2 regions of the Marinobacterium sp. MBR-109 genome follow, and region 1 is predicted to be linked to the other one. Evidence: predicted binding sites of a transcription regulator. Region 1 holds the regulator's gene; the other holds the start of a gene.

Region 1 (10,328 bases):
GTGTTGTATGGCGCCGGCTACAGCCCTTCACACGAACCCTGCTGCCCGCCGACACCCTGCCCAAGGCTCTGCTGCTGGGGGCGTTCTGGGGCTGGTTGCCCTGCGGCCTGGTCTATACGACTCTGCTCTGGGTCGGTACTGTGAGCAACAACAGCCTCACCAGTGCCGGCCTGATGCTGGCATTCGGTGCCGGCACCCTGCCAGCACTGCTCACATCGGCGTTGCTGGCACGCCAATTGAAACAGCTGCTGCAGCGCAGTGGCGTACGACAGGGAGCGGGCCTTCTGGTCATTCTGTTTGGACTGGCAACCCTGCCCTGGACCAGCCTGTTGCACACGCATTGATATCCATCAACTACCGCTCGGCCACTCTTCCCTATAATGCCCGACCGGCCAACAACTAGAGGTACTGAGGTGAATAAAGAGACTACCATCAGCTGGGATATGGACCTGATCAAGCGTTACGATCTGTCCGGCCCACGCTATACCTCGTACCCGACGGCAATCCAGTTCGACTCCGGCCTGAGCCCGGAACAGCTGATCGAAACCGGTCGCTCCACGGCTGACCCGGACGCGCCGCTGTCACTTTATGTGCATATCCCCTTTTGTGCCCACGTCTGTTACTACTGCGCCTGTAACAAGGTCATTACCCGTAACCGCAAGAAGGCTCAGCCCTACCTTGAAACCGTCTATCGCGAAATGGCCAGACTGTCCCAATGGTACCGAGGCGACCGACAGGTCAATCAGCTGCACTGGGGTGGTGGCACCCCCACGTTTATAAGCGATGACCAGATGCGTGAACTGATGCAGGCATTGCGCAGCAACTTCAACTTGCGTGATGATGACAGAGGCGATTACTCGATCGAAATCGACCCGCGAGAAGCCAGTGACCAAACCCTGGCCGTTCTGCGTGAGATCGGCTTCAACCGTATCAGTCTGGGCGTTCAGGATGTGGATGCTCGGGTACAGGAAGCGGTCAACCGCGTCCAGCCTACCGAGATGACCGCCCGAGTACTGCAGCGCTCGCGTGAACTGGGTTTCAAGTCGATCAACATGGACCTGATATACGGCCTGCCGCATCAGAGCGAGGAGAGCTTTGCCAATACGCTCGACACTGTCATTGCCATGAGCCCCGACCGTCTGTCGGTGTTCAACTATGCACATCTTCCGGATCGTTTCCGCTCACAGAAACATATTCGAGCGGAAGATCTGCCCAGCCCCGAGGCCAAGCTCAATATCCTGCAAAACAGCATCAACCGTCTGCTTGAAGCCGGTTATGTTTACATCGGCATGGACCATTTCGCCAAGCCCGATGATGAGCTTGCCATCGCTCAGGCCGAAGGCAAGCTGCACCGCAACTTTCAGGGTTACACCACCCACTCCGATTGCGATCTGGTCGCCATGGGCGTTTCGGCCATCAGTCAGATTGGCGATGTTTACTATCAGAACGAACATGATATCGCCGCCTACAGTCAGGCAGTCGCTCAGCAACAGCATGCCGTAAAACGCGGCGTGACACTGAGCCGTGATGACCATATTCGCCGCGCGGTCATTACGGAATTGATCTGCCAGTTTGAGCTGGATATAGCAGCCGTTGAACAGCGCTTTGATATCCAGTTTGACGCTTACTTCAGTGCCGAGCAGACAGAGCTGCAACAGTTCAGTGCCGATGGCCTGATCGAGTTGTCCGCTGAGTCTATCCGGGTGACGGCGGCAGGTCGCCTGCTGATCAGGCGCATCTGTATGGCATTCGACGCTTATATTCCCAAGCACGAAGCCACACGCAGCTTCTCGCGTATCATCTAAAGTCGAGGCCCGTTAACCGGGCCTGGTGCTTCACCCTCTGGGGTAAATGTTACATAATGCGGGAAAGCCCTCGCAGTGTGACGAACCCAACGATAAGGATGACCCCATGGCCGACTGGAAATCTCAAGGAAAGCTTCACAGCCTGCAGCAGGTTCATTGCAAGACCTGCAGCCTGAGCCCGCTCTGTCTTCCCGTGTCGCTTGACCTGACCGAGATCGACCGGCTCGATGACATCATAGAGAAAAGCCGCCCGCTCAAGAAAGGTGAGCACCTGTTTCATCAGGGCGAGCCCTTCAGCTCCGTATACGCCATCCGGGCCGGCACAATCAAGAGCTACACCCTCACCAATGAGGGTGAAGAGCAGATTACCGGCTTCTACTTCCCGGGGGAGCTGGTCGGCCTGAGCGGTTTTGATGCCGATAATTACCCCATGTCTGCCAAGGTGCTTGAAACAACGACCGTCTGTGAAATTCCGTTCGAGCGTCTGGACGAATTGTCAGGACAGCTGCCTGAGCTGCGCCGGCAGATGCTGCGCAGCATGAGCAAGGAGCTGCGAGATGATCAACAGATGATGCTGCTGTTGTCAAAAAAGAATGCGGAACAGCGTGTCGCAACCTTCCTGCTCAAACTGTCACAGCGTTTCAAGGCACGCGGCTATTCGGCATCCAACTTCCGCCTTTCCATGTCACGCAACGAAATTGGTAATTACCTGGGTCTGGCTGTAGAAACCGTCAGCCGCATCTTCACTCGCTTTCAGAAAATGGAGCTGATGCAGGTAGACGGCAAGGAAGTGGAACTGACCAACCTGGACGAGATGTATCGCCTGTCCGGTGAAGCACGCCAGAACGACTGCTCTCAGCCACAGGAAAACCAGACCAGTTGATGCCATGACAGGTAAAGGAGTATCCGGATCCGTCTGGCCGGCCGTTTACAATCCGGTTTGGGTTTTACACCCATAAAAAAGGCGCCGCTCCTTTCGAAGCCGCGCCTCAAGTTGCACAATGAAGTAGCCATCTCAATGTGTAACCCAACGAAGCCATTACACCCTTAATTCGCCCTCGCAGCATTGAGTTATGTCAATTGAGCGCCTAACCGGGAGATATTTATGTCCTATGATGAGTTTTATGTGAAGTCCGTCATCCGTTCACTGCAGGACTGGCCCGAACCCGGCGTAATTTTTCGCGATGTAACTCCCATTTTCAAAGACCCCAAAGCGATGCGGATGGTGTCGGATGCGTTTATCCAGCGTTATATCGACAGCGATATCACCCATATCGCCTGTATTGACGCCCGTGGCTTCCTGTTTGGGGCGATTCTGGCGCACCAGCTCAACCTGCCGCTGGTACTGGTACGCAAAAAGGGCAAGCTGCCCGGCGAAACCATCCATCAGGAGTACACTCTGGAATATGGTACCGCGGCGGTTGAAATGCAGATCGACTCAGTTGCCTCCGGTGACCGTGTACTGCTGTTCGATGACCTGATCGCCACTGGCGGCACCATCCTGGCCGCCTGCACCCTGATCAAGAAGCTCGGCGCCGAGGTTACCGAGGCAGCCGCCCTGATCGACCTGCCGGATCTACAGGGTTCCACCCGCATTCAGGAGCTGGGCATTCCCGTCTACTCACTGCTCGCCTACGAAGGCTGCTGAGCCCTCCATCTCATGCACCGGGTACGCCTGCCTGGTGCACACTGTTATAATTCATCCCCCTTTTGCATCCCTGGAGATTGCATGCTCTGGTTCCGTAACGCTATTGTCTATCGCTTTGAGCCCACCCCGGGGTTTACCCCCGAGCACCTGAGCGAAGCCCTGTCAGAACATCCATTCACCCCCTGTGGCAGCCAGGAACTGAGTCGCAGTGGCTGGAGTGCGCCGGTCAGTGAAGCTGATGAGATGCTGGTATTCAGCAGCAACGGCTTCATGCTGATCAACCTGCTGCAGGAAGAGCGCATTCTGCCCGGCAGTGTAGTGCGCGAGGCACTGGACGAACGTGTCGCCCTGATTGAGGCGGAACAAAGCCGAAAGGTCTATCGCAAGGAGAAGCTGCAGCTCAAGGATGAAGTCATCCTGGACCTGCTCCCACGCAGCTTTACCCGCCGTCGCCGTACCCACGCCCTGCTGATGCCACAACAGGGCTGGCTGCTGGTGGATGCCTCTTCGCACAAGCGGGCAGAAGACCTGCTCAATCAGCTGCGCCAGGCGCTGGGATCACTTAAGGTACAACTGGTACAGACTCAGGTGCAGGCAGACAAGGTCATGACGACCTGGGTCCAGGGTGAAGCCATGCCGCAGGGCTGGGCACTGGAAGATGAGTGCGAGCTGCGTGACCCGATGACCGAAGGCAGTAAAATCAGCGTCAAGGGCCAGGAGCTGCTGTGTGACGAGATTGCAGCACATATTGGTACCGGAATGCTGGTCAAGCGGCTGGCGCTGGAATGGCAGCAGCAGATCCGGCTGGTCCTGCATGAAGACCTGAGCCTGCACCGCCTGCGTCTGTGTGACGAATACCGTGACCAGCTCGAGGCGGACACGCCTGAGGAAGCGCTCGCCGCCCGTGATACCGAACTGGCTCGCATGGGGCTGGAATATGCACGCCTGCTGCCTGAGCTGATCGAGGCGTTTGGGGGCGAGCATGTACAGCGTTAAGGAGATCTTCTATACGCTGCAGGGAGAGGGTGCTCAAGCAGGACGGGCAGCGGTATTCTGCCGCTTTGCCGGTTGTAACCTCTGGTCCGGCCGGGAGCAGGATCGATCAAAAGCGATTTGTGACTTCTGCGACACGGACTTTGTCGGCGTCGATGGACAAAATGGCGGCAAGTTTGCCAGCGCGGCCGAGCTTGCACAGCGGGTTCGCTCGTTCTGGCCGCAAGCCGCCGGCGGCAAGCCTTACGTTGTCTGCACCGGGGGAGAGCCCGCCCTGCAGCTTGATTCAGATCTGATTGACGCCCTGCATGGCGAGGGTTTTGAAATTGCCATCGAAACCAACGGTACCTGCCCTCTGCCCGAAGGCATCGACTGGGTTTGCGTCAGCCCCAAGGCCGGCAGCGAACTGGTTGTACACAGAGGCAACGAGCTGAAGCTGGTCTACCCACAGCCACTGGCCCAGCCCGAGCGGTTCAGTGAACTGCGCTTTGACCATTTTTACCTACAGCCAATGGATGGCCCTCTGCAAAGCACCAATACCCGCCGCTGCATCGACTACTGCATGGCCCATCCACAGTGGAAGCTGGGCCTGCAGACCCACAAGATCACCGGTATCGACTAGTCATTGAATGCGCTGGCGCACCAGCATCAGGTCACGATTGCGCCAGCCCACCAGCAGCAAGGCCGGCAGCTGCATCAATACCCCGTAGATCAGTGCACTGGCTGACATTTCGGCACTCTGCAGCAACCCCCCCGTCACCAGCAGGGCGGTGCCCGCATTCTGGATCCCCACCTCGATGCTCAGGGTCACCTGCTGGCTCGCCTGCAGCCGCACCAGGCGAGCCAGCAGGTAGCCACTGCCCATTGCCAAAAGTGCCAACAGCAGCGCTGCAGGCCCCACGATGGCGATCAGGGCCGGCAAACGTCCCCAGTTGGCCACCACAATCCCGGCAACGACCACAATCATGAACGCCAGCGACAGCAGCTTTACCGGCCCCTTGACCCGTTGGCTGAAGCCAGGGCTGCGGGCACTGACGAGCATACCCAGCCCTACCGGCAACAGGGTCACCAGCACCAGTTTCATTACCGCTTCAAGTACAGGAAACTTGGGTAACGCCGCATCCCCCTGCCAGTAGCCAAGGGCCAGCAGTGTTAGAAACGGCAGCGAAAAAGGGGTAATCAGGCTGGAAATCGCGGTCAACGACACCGAAAGGGCCGTATCACCCCGTGACAGCAATGTCAGCATGTTGGATGTGGCGCCGCCCGGCGCAAAGGTCAGCACCATCAAGCCAACCGCCAGCAGTGGCGGCAGCTGCAGCACTGTCACCAGAGCCAACCCCAGACACGGCAACAACAGCAGCTGCCCCAGCAATCCGACCATCACGGCTGCGGGCGCCTTGAATACACGCCGGAAGTCGTCGACTCTGAGCGTCATGCCAACCCCCAGCATGACCACAAACAGTGCCATCGGCAAAAACCATTGTGTCATGACAGAGGTTTGCATCAGCGTTCCAGTGAAGGTCGAAATCAAGAGCCACATCTTAGGTTAGACCTGCCCCCGAGGACAATCATCCGCAGAGGTTTTATCCCAATCCCCCACCGTATCTGGGCTGGCCGGGTATACCCACATCTGCTGTGGATAACACTGTGAAAATTTGATTACCAAAAGGCTTCAGCAGGCATGTTCTCTTGCCCTTCTACAGATTGATTAAATTTTAACCAGCTGTATTTACCTATTCATAATCAACATGTTACATAACGCAAGTATTAATTTTCAGAGCCCGGCGCTGGTTCTCCCTCATGGTTGCGGGTATCATCCCCGGCTGTTGGATGAGAGAGCCTCGGACTGATGCAAGAGCAATTGGACATACGCCGCAAGGCGGCCGAAAAGGTCACCATCATTGGTGCTGTTCTGGACACCGTACTCGGTATCCTGAAAATCCTGATCGGTATCGTCGCCAACTCCACGGCGCTGGTTGCCGACGGTATCCACTCACTGTCGGATCTGGTAACCGACTTCATGGTGGTTATTGTACTGCGCTTGTCTCACAAGGCTCCGGACGAGAATCACCCCTGGGGTCATGCTCGTTTTGAAACCGTCGGCACAGTGGCACTCGGCGTAATTCTGGTGGGTGTTGGTGGCGTCATGGCCTACGACAGCCTGCAGCTGCTCTTCAGTGAACAGCCCGCGGTCCTGCCAAGCTGGCCGGCACTCATCGTCGCCGCGCTTTCGATTGTCAGCAAGGAATGGATTTTCCAGTACACGTTCAAAGTGGGCAAGCGTTTGGACTCCGATTTGATCATCGCCAATGCATGGCACAGTCGTACCGATGCACTTTCTTCCATCGTCGTACTGCTGGCGGTTGCCGGCGCCATGGCCGGCATCTGGTGGCTGGACGCCCTTGCAGCTGTTCTGGTTGCGCTGATGGTCGGCAAGATTGGCTGGGATCTGGTTGCCAAAAGCATCACAGAACTGGTCGACACCGCCCTGCCGGAAGAGAAGGTCACCAAACTGCGCGAGCAGGTGCTGGGTGTCGATGGCGTCCTCAACGTACACAGCTTCAAGAGTCGGCGCATGGGCAGTCAAAGCCTGTTGGAAATGCACCTTCAGGTTGCTCCTCACCTCAGTGCGGCGGAAGGACACTTCATCGGCGACAACGTGGTGTGTCAGCTGCAGAGCCGGTTTGATGATATCAGCCACATCATTTTCCATATCGATACCTACGATGATGAAGAGTTCCATGACGAGGTATTTTGCCCTGTCATGCCGACACGGCCTGAAGTCAGCCAACATCTGGATGCCATTATCAGCCGAATTCTGGGTGACAATCCCGACTATGAACTGATCCTGTACTACCACCCTGAGTGTATCGACCTGGATATCAAGGCGTCTGAGCAGTTTCACCAGCTGATGCTGCACACAGGTCTGACGGCACGCGAGCTGCAGGAACGCCTGCGCGAGCAGCTGGCCGGGCTGAACTGGTTTCGTACACTTCACCTCTGGCTGCCACCACGATAGACAGCCGCGGCCCTACTCTGGCTGCGTAGAACGAAAAAGGCCGGGACTGATGCCCGGCCTTTTTCGTTGCTGAAGCCTGGGTCATCTGACCGGCTCGCGCATGGTGACAAACTCTTCCGCTGCCGTCGGATGAATACCGATGGTACTGTCGAATACGGCCTTGGTTGCGCCTGCCTTGAGCGCCACACCAATACCCTGAATGATCTCACCAGCTTCGGCACCTACCATATGCACGCCCAGCACACGATCGCTGTCAGCATCCACAATCATCTTCATCAATGTCCGTTCATCACTGCCACTTAGCGTGTGCTTCAGTGCGCGGAACTCGGAACGAAATACCTGGATATTGCTGTACTGTTCACGCGCCTGCTCTTCACTCAGACCAACCGTTCCGATATTGGGCTGACAGAATACGGCCGTGGGGATCAGGTCGTAATCCACCTTGGGTGAACCCTTGGCATAGAGGCTGCGCACCAGCGCCATGCCTTCGGCCAACGCCACAGGGGTCAGCTGCACTCGGTCAATCACATCGCCGATGGCATAGATCGACGGCACAGAGGTCTGAAACTGGTCGTTTACGACCACTGCCCCGTTTTCCGCCTGCTTAACGCCCAGCGCTTCAAGCCCAAGTCCTTCGGTATTGGGTACACGACCGGTGGCGTACAGTATCTGATCGGCTTCCAGGGTACGCCCGTCCGTCAGGCGAGCACTCAAGCGACCACTGGCCAACCGCTCAATCGACTCGATATTGGTATTGAAGTTGAGGCTTACACCCTTTTTTGCCACTTCCTGGGCCGTAAATTCTCGCACTTCGTGATCAAATCCGCGCAGAAACAGCTCACCGCGATAGATCAACTCCGTGCGTGCACCAAGGCCTGCAAAGATGCCGGCAAACTCGACCGCGATATAGCCGCCGCCGACAACGAGCACATCCCTGGGGAACCGTTCAAGATCAAACACCTCATTTGAGCTGATGACATGCTCCTTGCCGGGCAGATCCGGTACAAAAGGCCAGCCCCCCGTCGCCACCAGAATCCGTTCCGCCGTATAGGTCCTGTCATTGACACGGACTTCGTGAGGACCTGTGACAGTAGCGCGACCATCAATCAGGTCACAGCCGGCATTCTTCAGCAGGTTGGTGTAGATCCCGTTGAGGCGGGTAATCTCCTGCTTTTTGTTGTCTCGCAAAGTCGCCCAGTCAAATTGGACAGACTCCGCCGTCAGGCCGTAGCCCTCAGCTTCATGCAAGGACTCAGCGTAATGCGAAGCATATACATAGAGCTTTTTCGGCACGCAGCCCACGTTAACGCAGGTACCGCCGAGATAGCGATCCTCAGCTACAGCCACCCGCACCCCCATGCCGGCAGCCATTCGGCCAGCACGTACACCGCCAGACCCGGCGCCAATCACAAACAGGTCATAATCGAATTCTGCCACTGTGCTCTCCTTAACAATCCGCTCGGTCATTAGAGACATTGTATCGGGCTGTAACACGATAGCCCAATAGAACTGCCGCCCCACAGTAATAGCCATAAACTATTGCATCGCATCCACCTGGCTGGCCCTTTCTGATAACATGATTCGCCTGACCCGCAGCCTCTTTCAGGACAGAGCATGAAACTGATCTCTTTCAATACCAACGGTATTCGCGCACGCATGCACCAGCTTGAGCGATTGATCGACAAGCATCAGCCGGATGTGATCGGCATTCAGGAAACCAAGGTAGCCGACGACCAGTTCCCGCGAGAGCAGATCAAGGCGATGGGGTATCACGTTGTCTATCATGGCCAAAAGGGCCATTACGGCGTTTGTCTGATCTCACGTGAGCCTGCCGTTAATGTGGAGTACGGCTTTCCGGGGGATGAGCCTGATGCCCAGCGCCGCATGATCATGGCTGAGTTCAGCTCAGCCAGTGGCAAGCGCATCAAGGTTCTTAACGGCTACTTCCCTCAGGGCGAGAACATTGCCCACGAGACAAAATTCCCGGCCAAACGTCGTTTCTATGCTGATCTGCTGGCTTATCTGCAGTCCAGCTGCAGCCCCGAGCAACCGCTGGTGGTGATGGGGGATCTTAATATTTCGGCGGAAGACAAGGATATCGGTATCGGTGAAGTCAACCGTAAACGCTGGCTGAAAACCGGCAAAACCAGCTTCCAGCCGGTTGAGCGCGAGTGGCTTGACCAGCTTAAGCAGTGGGGCCTGGGTGACAGTTTTCGTGTGCTCCACCCGGAAGAAGACAATCTGTTCAGCTGGTTTGATTATCGCAGCCGCGGCTTTGACGATGATCCTCGTCGTGGCCTGCGCATTGACGCGATCATGGCCACGCCGGTATTGCTAGAGTACTGCCGCGACGCCGGTATCGACTACGAGATACGGGGCATGGAGAAACCCTCCGACCACGCCCCTGTGTGGGCCAGCTTCGAAATCTAGCCCCGTTGTCTAGAACTCGGTCACCGGGCAGCGAAAGCTGTCCGGCTTGACGATCATCAGATCACAGCTAACCTGATCCAGCAGACGCTCAGCCGAACTGCCCAGCAGTAACCGATCAATAAAGCCTCGCGCCAAAGACCCCATCACCAGCACATCGATTGACTGCTCTTCGACCAGCTTCGGCAATACCTGATGAAACTCACCTTCATTGAGGTGCACGCAGGGGTCTCCCACTTCCAACTGCAGAGGGGCAATCATTTCAGCGATCCGCTGCTTATGCTCCCTTGCCACCTTTTTCTGCAACTGTTCGTAGTCCACAACCAGGTGCTCATCAAAAATGGCCGAGTGTGGCAATGTATTGAATACGTGAATTACGTGCAGCTCTCCGCCCAGCTGCGCCGCCAGCCGAGCAGCATGGTGCAGCAGTTTCCGG
Region 2 (7,030 bases), on a different contig from region 1:
GCGATGGATAAGGCGCTGGGCGCCAACATGAAAAAGGACACCATCGAAAAAGCGATTCAGCGTGGCGCAGGCGGTGGTGAGGGTGACAACTACGATGAGCTGACCTATGAAGGTTATGGTCCTAACGGTGTTGCCATTCTGGTTGAGTGCATGACCGATAATGTCAACCGTACCGTGTCTCAGGTACGTGCGGCCTTCAACAAGGCTGGCGGCAACCTGGGTACCAACGGCTCGGTTGCCTATCTGTTCGAGAAGAAGGGTCAGATCAGCTTCGGTGACGGCGCTGATGAGGACGCGATCATGGAAGCGGCACTGGAAGCCGGTGCCGATGACGTTGTCACCAACGAAGATGGCTCTATCGATGTGTTTGCGCCCTGGCAGGAGTTCATGGACGTGAAACAGTCGCTGGTAGATGCCGGATTTGAACCGGTTTACGCCGAGGTTGGCATGATTCCGTCCACTACGGTTGAGCTGGATGTGGAAAGCGGTCAGAAAGCGCTGAAGCTGATCGACGCGCTGGAGGATCTCGATGATACCCAGAACGTGTATCACAATGCCGAAATTCCCGAAGAAGCGATGGAATAAACGGGCTGTATGACAGCTGGCAGAAACCGGGGGCAACCCCGGTTTTTTTTGAGCAAAATACGTTGTTATAGTGTATAAATATACAGACTTAGCTCGCTTGAAGCTTTCCTGGAGAATCGAGACAGGTCCATGCTGATATTGGGAATCGATCCCGGTTCAAGAATTACCGGCTACGGTGTTATCCGTGTGGCGGGTTCTCGGAGTGAATACGTTGCCAGTGGGTGTATCCGCATCAGCGGTGATATCCTTGCTGATCGACTGCAGCAGGTATATGCCGGTGTTACCGAAGTCATTGAGCGCTACCAGCCGCAGGAGATGGCGATCGAGCAGGTGTTCATGTCACGTAATGCGGATTCTGCTCTCAAGCTGGGACAGGCCAGAGGGGTTGCGATCGTGGCCGGTGCCAATCGCCTGCTGCCGGTCTCCGAGTATGCGGCCCGCCGGGTCAAACAGTCGGTGGTGGGTAATGGTGGCGCCGACAAGGCGCAGGTGCAGCACATGGTGATGCACCTGCTCAAGTTGCCGGGGCTGCCTCAGGCCGATGCGGCAGATGCACTTGCGATTGCGCTCTGCCATGCACATACCTGTGCGGGTCAAATTCAGCAGGCGCGTGGCAAAACGGCCGGGCGCTGGCGTTACTGATTCATTATGGAGATGCAAAGCGCGTGATCGGACACCTAAGAGGTCGAATTCTGGAAAAGCAACCGCCTTGGATGCTGCTGGACGTTAACGGTGTAGGCTATGAAATCGAAGCCTCGATGAACACCTTTTACAAGTTGCCGGAAGTGGGAGCTGAGGTTTCGCTGCATACGCATTTTGTGGTGCGCGAAGACGCTCAGTTGTTGTACGGTTTTGCCGATCAGCAGGAAAAACTCCTGTTTCGTTCGTTAATCAAGGTGAACGGTGTCGGTCCCAAGCTGGCGCTGTCGATCCTGTCCGGCATCAGTGCCGGTGACTTTATCCGCAGTGTGCACAATGAAGACACCACGGCGCTGGTACGGGTGCCGGGAGTGGGCAAGAAAACCGCTGAGCGCTTGATTGTGGAGATGAAGGATCGCCTTAATCAGCTGCAGCTGCCCACCTTGACCGAACTCGAGCTCAGTAGCGGCAACCATTCCGAAATTGTGATGCCCGCCGTGACTGATCACCGTGGGGAAGCCGAGAGTGCATTGATTGCATTGGGCTACAAGCCGCAGCAGGCCACGCGCGCAATCGAACAGGCAGCGCAAGCTCTGGGTGATGACGCCGTCACCGAAGCGCTGATCCGTCATGCTCTGCGCACGATGGTAGGTTGAGGTACTTGCTATGAGAATCGAAGCGGATCGTTTTATTACGCCCATGGCGGCGCCTGCCGAAGAGGTTCAGGATCGTGCCATTCGTCCCAAGCTGCTCAAGGACTATGAGGGGCAGCCAGTGGTGCGCGAGCAGATGGAGATCTTCATCCATGCAGCGCGCAATCGCAATGAAGCGCTGGACCACACGCTGATTTTTGGCCCTCCCGGTCTGGGCAAGACCACGCTGGCCAATATCATCGCCCATGAAATGGGCGCACAGATTCGCACTACCTCCGGCCCGGTGCTTGAAAAGGCCGGTGATCTGGCTGCACTGCTGACCAATCTGGAAGCCGGTGACGTGCTGTTTATTGATGAGATCCACCGCCTCAGTCCCAACGTGGAAGAGGTGCTCTATCCGGCGATGGAAGACTACCAGCTGGATATCATGATCGGAGAAGGGCCGGCGGCACGCTCCATCAAGCTGGATCTGCCGCCTTTTACGCTGGTGGGAGCCACCACCCGGGCGGGTCTGCTCACTTCGCCTTTGCGTGACCGTTTTGGGATCGTACAGCGGCTCGAGTACTACTCGATTCAGGATCTGACCGGTATCGTGATGCGCTCAGGGCAGCTGTCGGGCACGCATATCGATGAAGAGGGGGCTCGCGAGGTGGCAAGGCGCTCACGCGGCACGCCGCGTATCGCCAACCGATTGCTGCGCCGTGCACGCGATTTTGCCGAGGTGAAGGGCGATGGACGCATTACCAAGGAGATTGCTGACCTGGCATTGAACATGCTCAATGTGGATGAGCGTGGGTTCGATCATATGGATCGACGCCTGCTGCTGGCGATGATCGAGAAGTTCGGTGGCGGACCCGTGGGCATCGACAGTCTTGCGGCCGCAATCAGTGAAGAGCGCGATACCATTGAAGATGTGCTGGAGCCCTACCTGATCCAGCAGGGGTTCATGATGCGCACCCCTCGAGGGCGGGTAGTCACCGACCACGCCTATGTCCACTTCGGGATTGAAAGGCCTGACTGATATCAATAGTTGAATGATGTTTTTCCGCTCAGGTGCAGCTCACTGATAAAGATCAACTCGGTCTCCGGAAGAGCCGTCTAGGATGATGACAGTCCAATAGCGGAGTTCATCACCATGTCGGCCGTACTGAATCATCATGAGCTGGAAGGCTTCTCCGAAGAGCTGCACGAACTGCTCACCTCTGTGCAGGAGGAAGTGCGTGATGAGTTGCATGACATTGAGCATGTACGCCAGCTTCTCAAGGCGACCCCTCCCGGGCAAACCGAAGAGCAGGCGGCGCTGGAGATCGCAAGTCGACTGGATCTCGAGCACCTTCGCCATCATCTTGACGTTATCGCCCGCTGCAATGAAGCGCTGGAGCGAATCAATCGAGGCCACTATGGGCGTTGCCGTCACTGCGGCGAAGCGATCGAACTGAACCGCCTGAGAGCTGATCCGCTCACGGATTGTTGCCTGAGTTGTCAGGAGTAGCAGGCCCCCTCTTGTATTAAAATCTGCGGCTGCTATTGTTGTGTGCCATCTGTAACCTGATCAGGTCGACGGCATGCCGTTTCAGTGGCCCCTACGTGTCTATATCGAAGATACCGACCTGGGTGGTATCGTTTATTACGTCAATTACCTCAAGTTCATGGAACGCGCTCGTACCGAACTGCTGCGGCAGTGTGGTCGTTCTCAGCAGGAGTTAATGGCGGACGATATCATCTTTGTTGTCACCCGTACTGATTGCCGTTATTTGAGCCCTGCACGCCTGGATGATGAACTTCTGGTCGAAGTGAGCATCGAACAGGCGAGCGGGGTGAGGGTGTCTTTCCAACAGCGTATTATCCGCCAGTCGGATGAGCGTCTGTTATGTGAGGCAGACGTGGACGTTGCCTGTGTGCGTGCTTCAGACATGAGGCCTGTGCGATGGCCTTATAACCTGTTCGAATCTATGAAAACTGTCACCAAGTCACTGCCTGCTGCCGAGGAGAAATGATGGAAGGCAAACTGCCAATGTGGAGTCTCGTTGCCAATGCGAGCCTGACTGTTCAATTTATTATGGTGTTGCTGTTTCTGGCTTCCTTTGTATCCTGGGTCATGATTTTTCAGCGCCACCAGGTGCTGCGTAAGGCGCGGCGATCCATGCGCGAGTTCGAGGATCGCTTTTGGTCAGGTGTTGATCTGGCCCAGCTGTTTCGTGACATCAATCAGTCACCGAATACGATCTGCGGCGCAGAAAACATATTTCGTGCTGGCCTGCAGGAGTTTACCCGTCTGACGCAAAAGGCGAATCGCGAGCCGGATGTTGTTATGAATGGCGTGCAGCGAGCCATGCGTGTAGCCATGGCGCGAGAGGAAGAAAAACTGGAGCGTCACCTGCCTTTTCTGGCGACCGTTGGCTCAACAGCGCCCTATATGGGGTTGTTCGGTACCGTCTGGGGGGTAATGAATGCCTTCCGTGGACTCGCGACCGTGCAGCATGCAGCTATTTCGGTGGTCGCGCCCGGCATTGCAGAAGCCCTGATTACCACGGCGATCGGCCTGTTTGCGGCAATCCCGGCGGTGGTGGCCTATAACCGTTTCTCGTCTCAGGCCGAGTCTCTGCTGAGCAACTATGAAACCTTTGCCGATGAGTTTTCCAGCATTCTCTACCGGCGTGTGCACTCCGTCTGAGGTCTGATCTATGGATTGGCGTCCACGCAAACAACGCAAGATCAACGCTGAAATCAATGTTGTCCCCTATATTGAGGTGATGACCGTACTACTGGTTATTTTCATGCTGACTTCGCCGATGTTGACCCAGGGTGTGGATGTGAATCTGCCTCAAGCGGGGGCGGAGCCAGTGGAAACGGAAGACGAAGAGCCTCTGGTGTTGACGGTTGACCGTGAGGGGCAGTACTACATCAATGTAGGAGGGGACGATCGGGTACCCATCAGTCGTGAAGAGGTGGCCAGTCGGGTCGGCAAGGTGCTTGCCAGTGCGCCGCAGAAGCTGCTTCTGGTCAGAGGGGATCGTGATGTTAATTACGATCAAGTGATCCAGTTGATGGTGCTGCTGCAACAGGTTGGGGCTACCAGCGTAGGCCTGGTAACGGAATAGAATAGTGGAGATGCGAAGCTATATTCTGCCGTCCATATTGGCCTTGATTGTCCACGCGGTCGCTTTTTCGCTTATTGCCATGAACTGGGATCGTCCTGCAGAGCCGGTGCGTTCAGCTCCCCGTCATATCCAGGCGGAGATGATAGACCTCAAGGCGCTGGCGCAGCAGCAGGCGGCGCAGGAGCAGATTGCTCGCCAGCAGGCTGAGCAACAGCGCAAGGCTGAAGAGGCCCGCAAGCGCAGTGAGCGCGAGGCTGTTGAGCAGCGTCAGCAGGAACTGGCGCGAAAGCAGGCAGAAGCGGATGCGCGCAAGCGTGAGCAGCAGCAGGCCGAGCAGAAGCGACAGCAAGAGCAGGCACAACAGAAAGCTGCCGAACAGAAGCGCCAGGCTGATCTGGCCGCGCGCAAGAAGGCTGAAGCGGAGGCGGCCAGGCGCAAGGCTCAGGAGCAGGCCAAACGGGAGGCTGAAGCAGCCAAGCGCAAGGCAGAAGCAACAGCCAGGGCTGAAGCTGAGCGCCGCAAGCAGCAGCAACAGGCGGAAGCGGAGCTGCAACGCAAGATGGCGGCAGAGCGTGCGGAGGCTCAGGCCCGTGCTGAGCAGGTTTCTCAGGCGGTGATTGGGGACATACAATCCTATATTCAGGCCGTGCTGCAGGACAGCTGGCGTATTCCGTCAACGGCTCGTAACGGAATGGAAGCAGTTGTCGCGATACACTTTCTGCCCAGTGGCGAGGTGGATCAGGCCTACATCCATACCAGCAGTGGCAATGCTCAGTTCGATAGCTCTGCCGTGCAGGCTGTGCTGAGAGCGCGCAGTTTTCCAAGGGTAGCGGATGTTGATCCGCTGCTGTTTGAACGCCGATTGCGAAAACTTTTAGTCAAATTCAGGCCGGAGGGGCTGAGGTGGTAAGGATCAAGCAACTGTTTGCAGCGTTTACATTGCTGTTCGTCGCACAGCTGGCACAGGCTGAACTCATGGTCGAGGTGACTCAGGGGGTTGAGGCGCCGACCTCCATTGCCGTGGTGCCGTTTGGCAATAATACCGGCTCTGCTCTGGCTGAAGATGTGGCCCGCGTAGTCGGCCAGAACCTGGAACGCAGTGGCTTTTTCAGTTCCATGCCGCGTGACAACATGCTGAGTTTTCCGACCCGTCGTGATGATGTGTATTTCAGGGACTGGCGTGTTTCCAAAATGGATTATGTGGTGATCGGGCGCATCGACTCGGCGCAGGATGGTCAGCTTACCCTGCGTTTTGAATTGTATGATGTGCTGCGCGAGCAGCAGGTACTGGCTGAGCAGGTCAGTGCGACCCCCTCAAGCTTACGTGATGCCGCGCACTATATGGCAGACAGGGTTTTTGAGCAGCTGACGGGCCTGAAGGGCGCCTTTGCGACCAAAATAGTGTACGTCACGGCAGAGCAGCTTGGCGACAACAAGCAGCGCTATCGCCTGCAGTTGGCAGACTGGGATGGTGCCCGGGCGCAGACCATTCTGGAATCTTCGCAGCCCATCATGTCGCCCGCGTGGTCAATGGATGGCAGCAAGCTGGCGTATGTATCCTTTGAAACCGGTCGTCCTGCCATTTATGTGCAATACCTTGCAACCGGCAAGCGTGAGCGCATTCAGTCCTTTCCGGGCCTTAACGGTGCACCTGCCTGGTCACCGGACGGCAACCGGCTGGCATTGGTCCTGTCGCGAGACGGTAATCCCGAGATCTACCTGCTGGACCTGCGCAGTCGTCAGCTGCAACGGCTGACTCAGCATTACGGTATTGATACCGAACCGGCATGGTCGCCGGATGGGCGTTCATTGATTTTTACCTCTGACCGGGGCGGCCAGCCACAGATTTACCGCCTGGGACTTGAGGATCGCAAACTGGAGCGTCTTACCTTTGACGGTAACTACAATGCCAGGGGACGCCTGACTCAGGATGGGCGATTCCTGACCATGGTTCATCGCAGCGGCGGTGGCGGAAATGGTTTTGATATTGCGGTACAGGATTTGAAGTCGGGGCGGCTGGATATACTCACTCGCTCCGGCATGGCCGAGTCA

The links. Region 1 encodes FNR, which switches genes on or off when oxygen is low (the NO sensors DNR and NnrR bind a similar motif). Its sites were predicted from a motif close to TTGATNTANATCAA; they were not measured.
Region 2: ABIE60_RS04525 (TraR/DksA family transcriptional regulator) is a predicted target of FNR. The motif match lies at 2,941-2,954, and genes of this name have one in related genera.

The regions. Positions count from the first base shown of each region.
Region 1 is NZ_JBEPPZ010000004.1:133,956-144,283, forward strand. Features, by position in the region: gene ABIE60_RS07220 (sulfite exporter TauE/SafE family protein) at 1-344, shown strand, start outside; gene hemN (oxygen-independent coproporphyrinogen III oxidase) at 414-1,805, shown strand; gene fnr (fumarate/nitrate reduction transcriptional regulator Fnr) at 1,912-2,688, shown strand; gene ABIE60_RS07235 (adenine phosphoribosyltransferase) at 2,911-3,453, shown strand; gene ABIE60_RS07240 (recombination-associated protein RdgC) at 3,535-4,449, shown strand; gene queE (7-carboxy-7-deazaguanine synthase) at 4,436-5,068, shown strand; gene ABIE60_RS07250 (bile acid:sodium symporter family protein) at 5,069-5,950, opposite strand; gene ABIE60_RS07255 (cation diffusion facilitator family transporter) at 6,296-7,465, shown strand; gene gor (glutathione-disulfide reductase) at 7,547-8,902, opposite strand; gene xthA (exodeoxyribonuclease III) at 9,080-9,895, shown strand; gene ABIE60_RS07270 (universal stress protein) at 9,905-10,328, opposite strand, start outside.
Region 2 is NZ_JBEPPZ010000002.1:300,397-307,426, reverse strand. Features, by position in the region: gene ABIE60_RS04545 (YebC/PmpR family DNA-binding transcriptional regulator) at 1-585, shown strand, start outside; gene ruvC (crossover junction endodeoxyribonuclease RuvC) at 715-1,227, shown strand; gene ruvA (Holliday junction branch migration protein RuvA) at 1,251-1,880, shown strand; gene ruvB (Holliday junction branch migration DNA helicase RuvB) at 1,891-2,898, shown strand; gene ABIE60_RS04525 (TraR/DksA family transcriptional regulator) at 3,013-3,369, shown strand; gene ybgC (tol-pal system-associated acyl-CoA thioesterase) at 3,443-3,874, shown strand; gene tolQ (protein TolQ) at 3,874-4,551, shown strand; gene tolR (protein TolR) at 4,562-4,978, shown strand; gene tolA (cell envelope integrity protein TolA) at 4,989-5,888, shown strand; gene tolB (Tol-Pal system beta propeller repeat protein TolB) at 5,882-7,030, shown strand, end outside.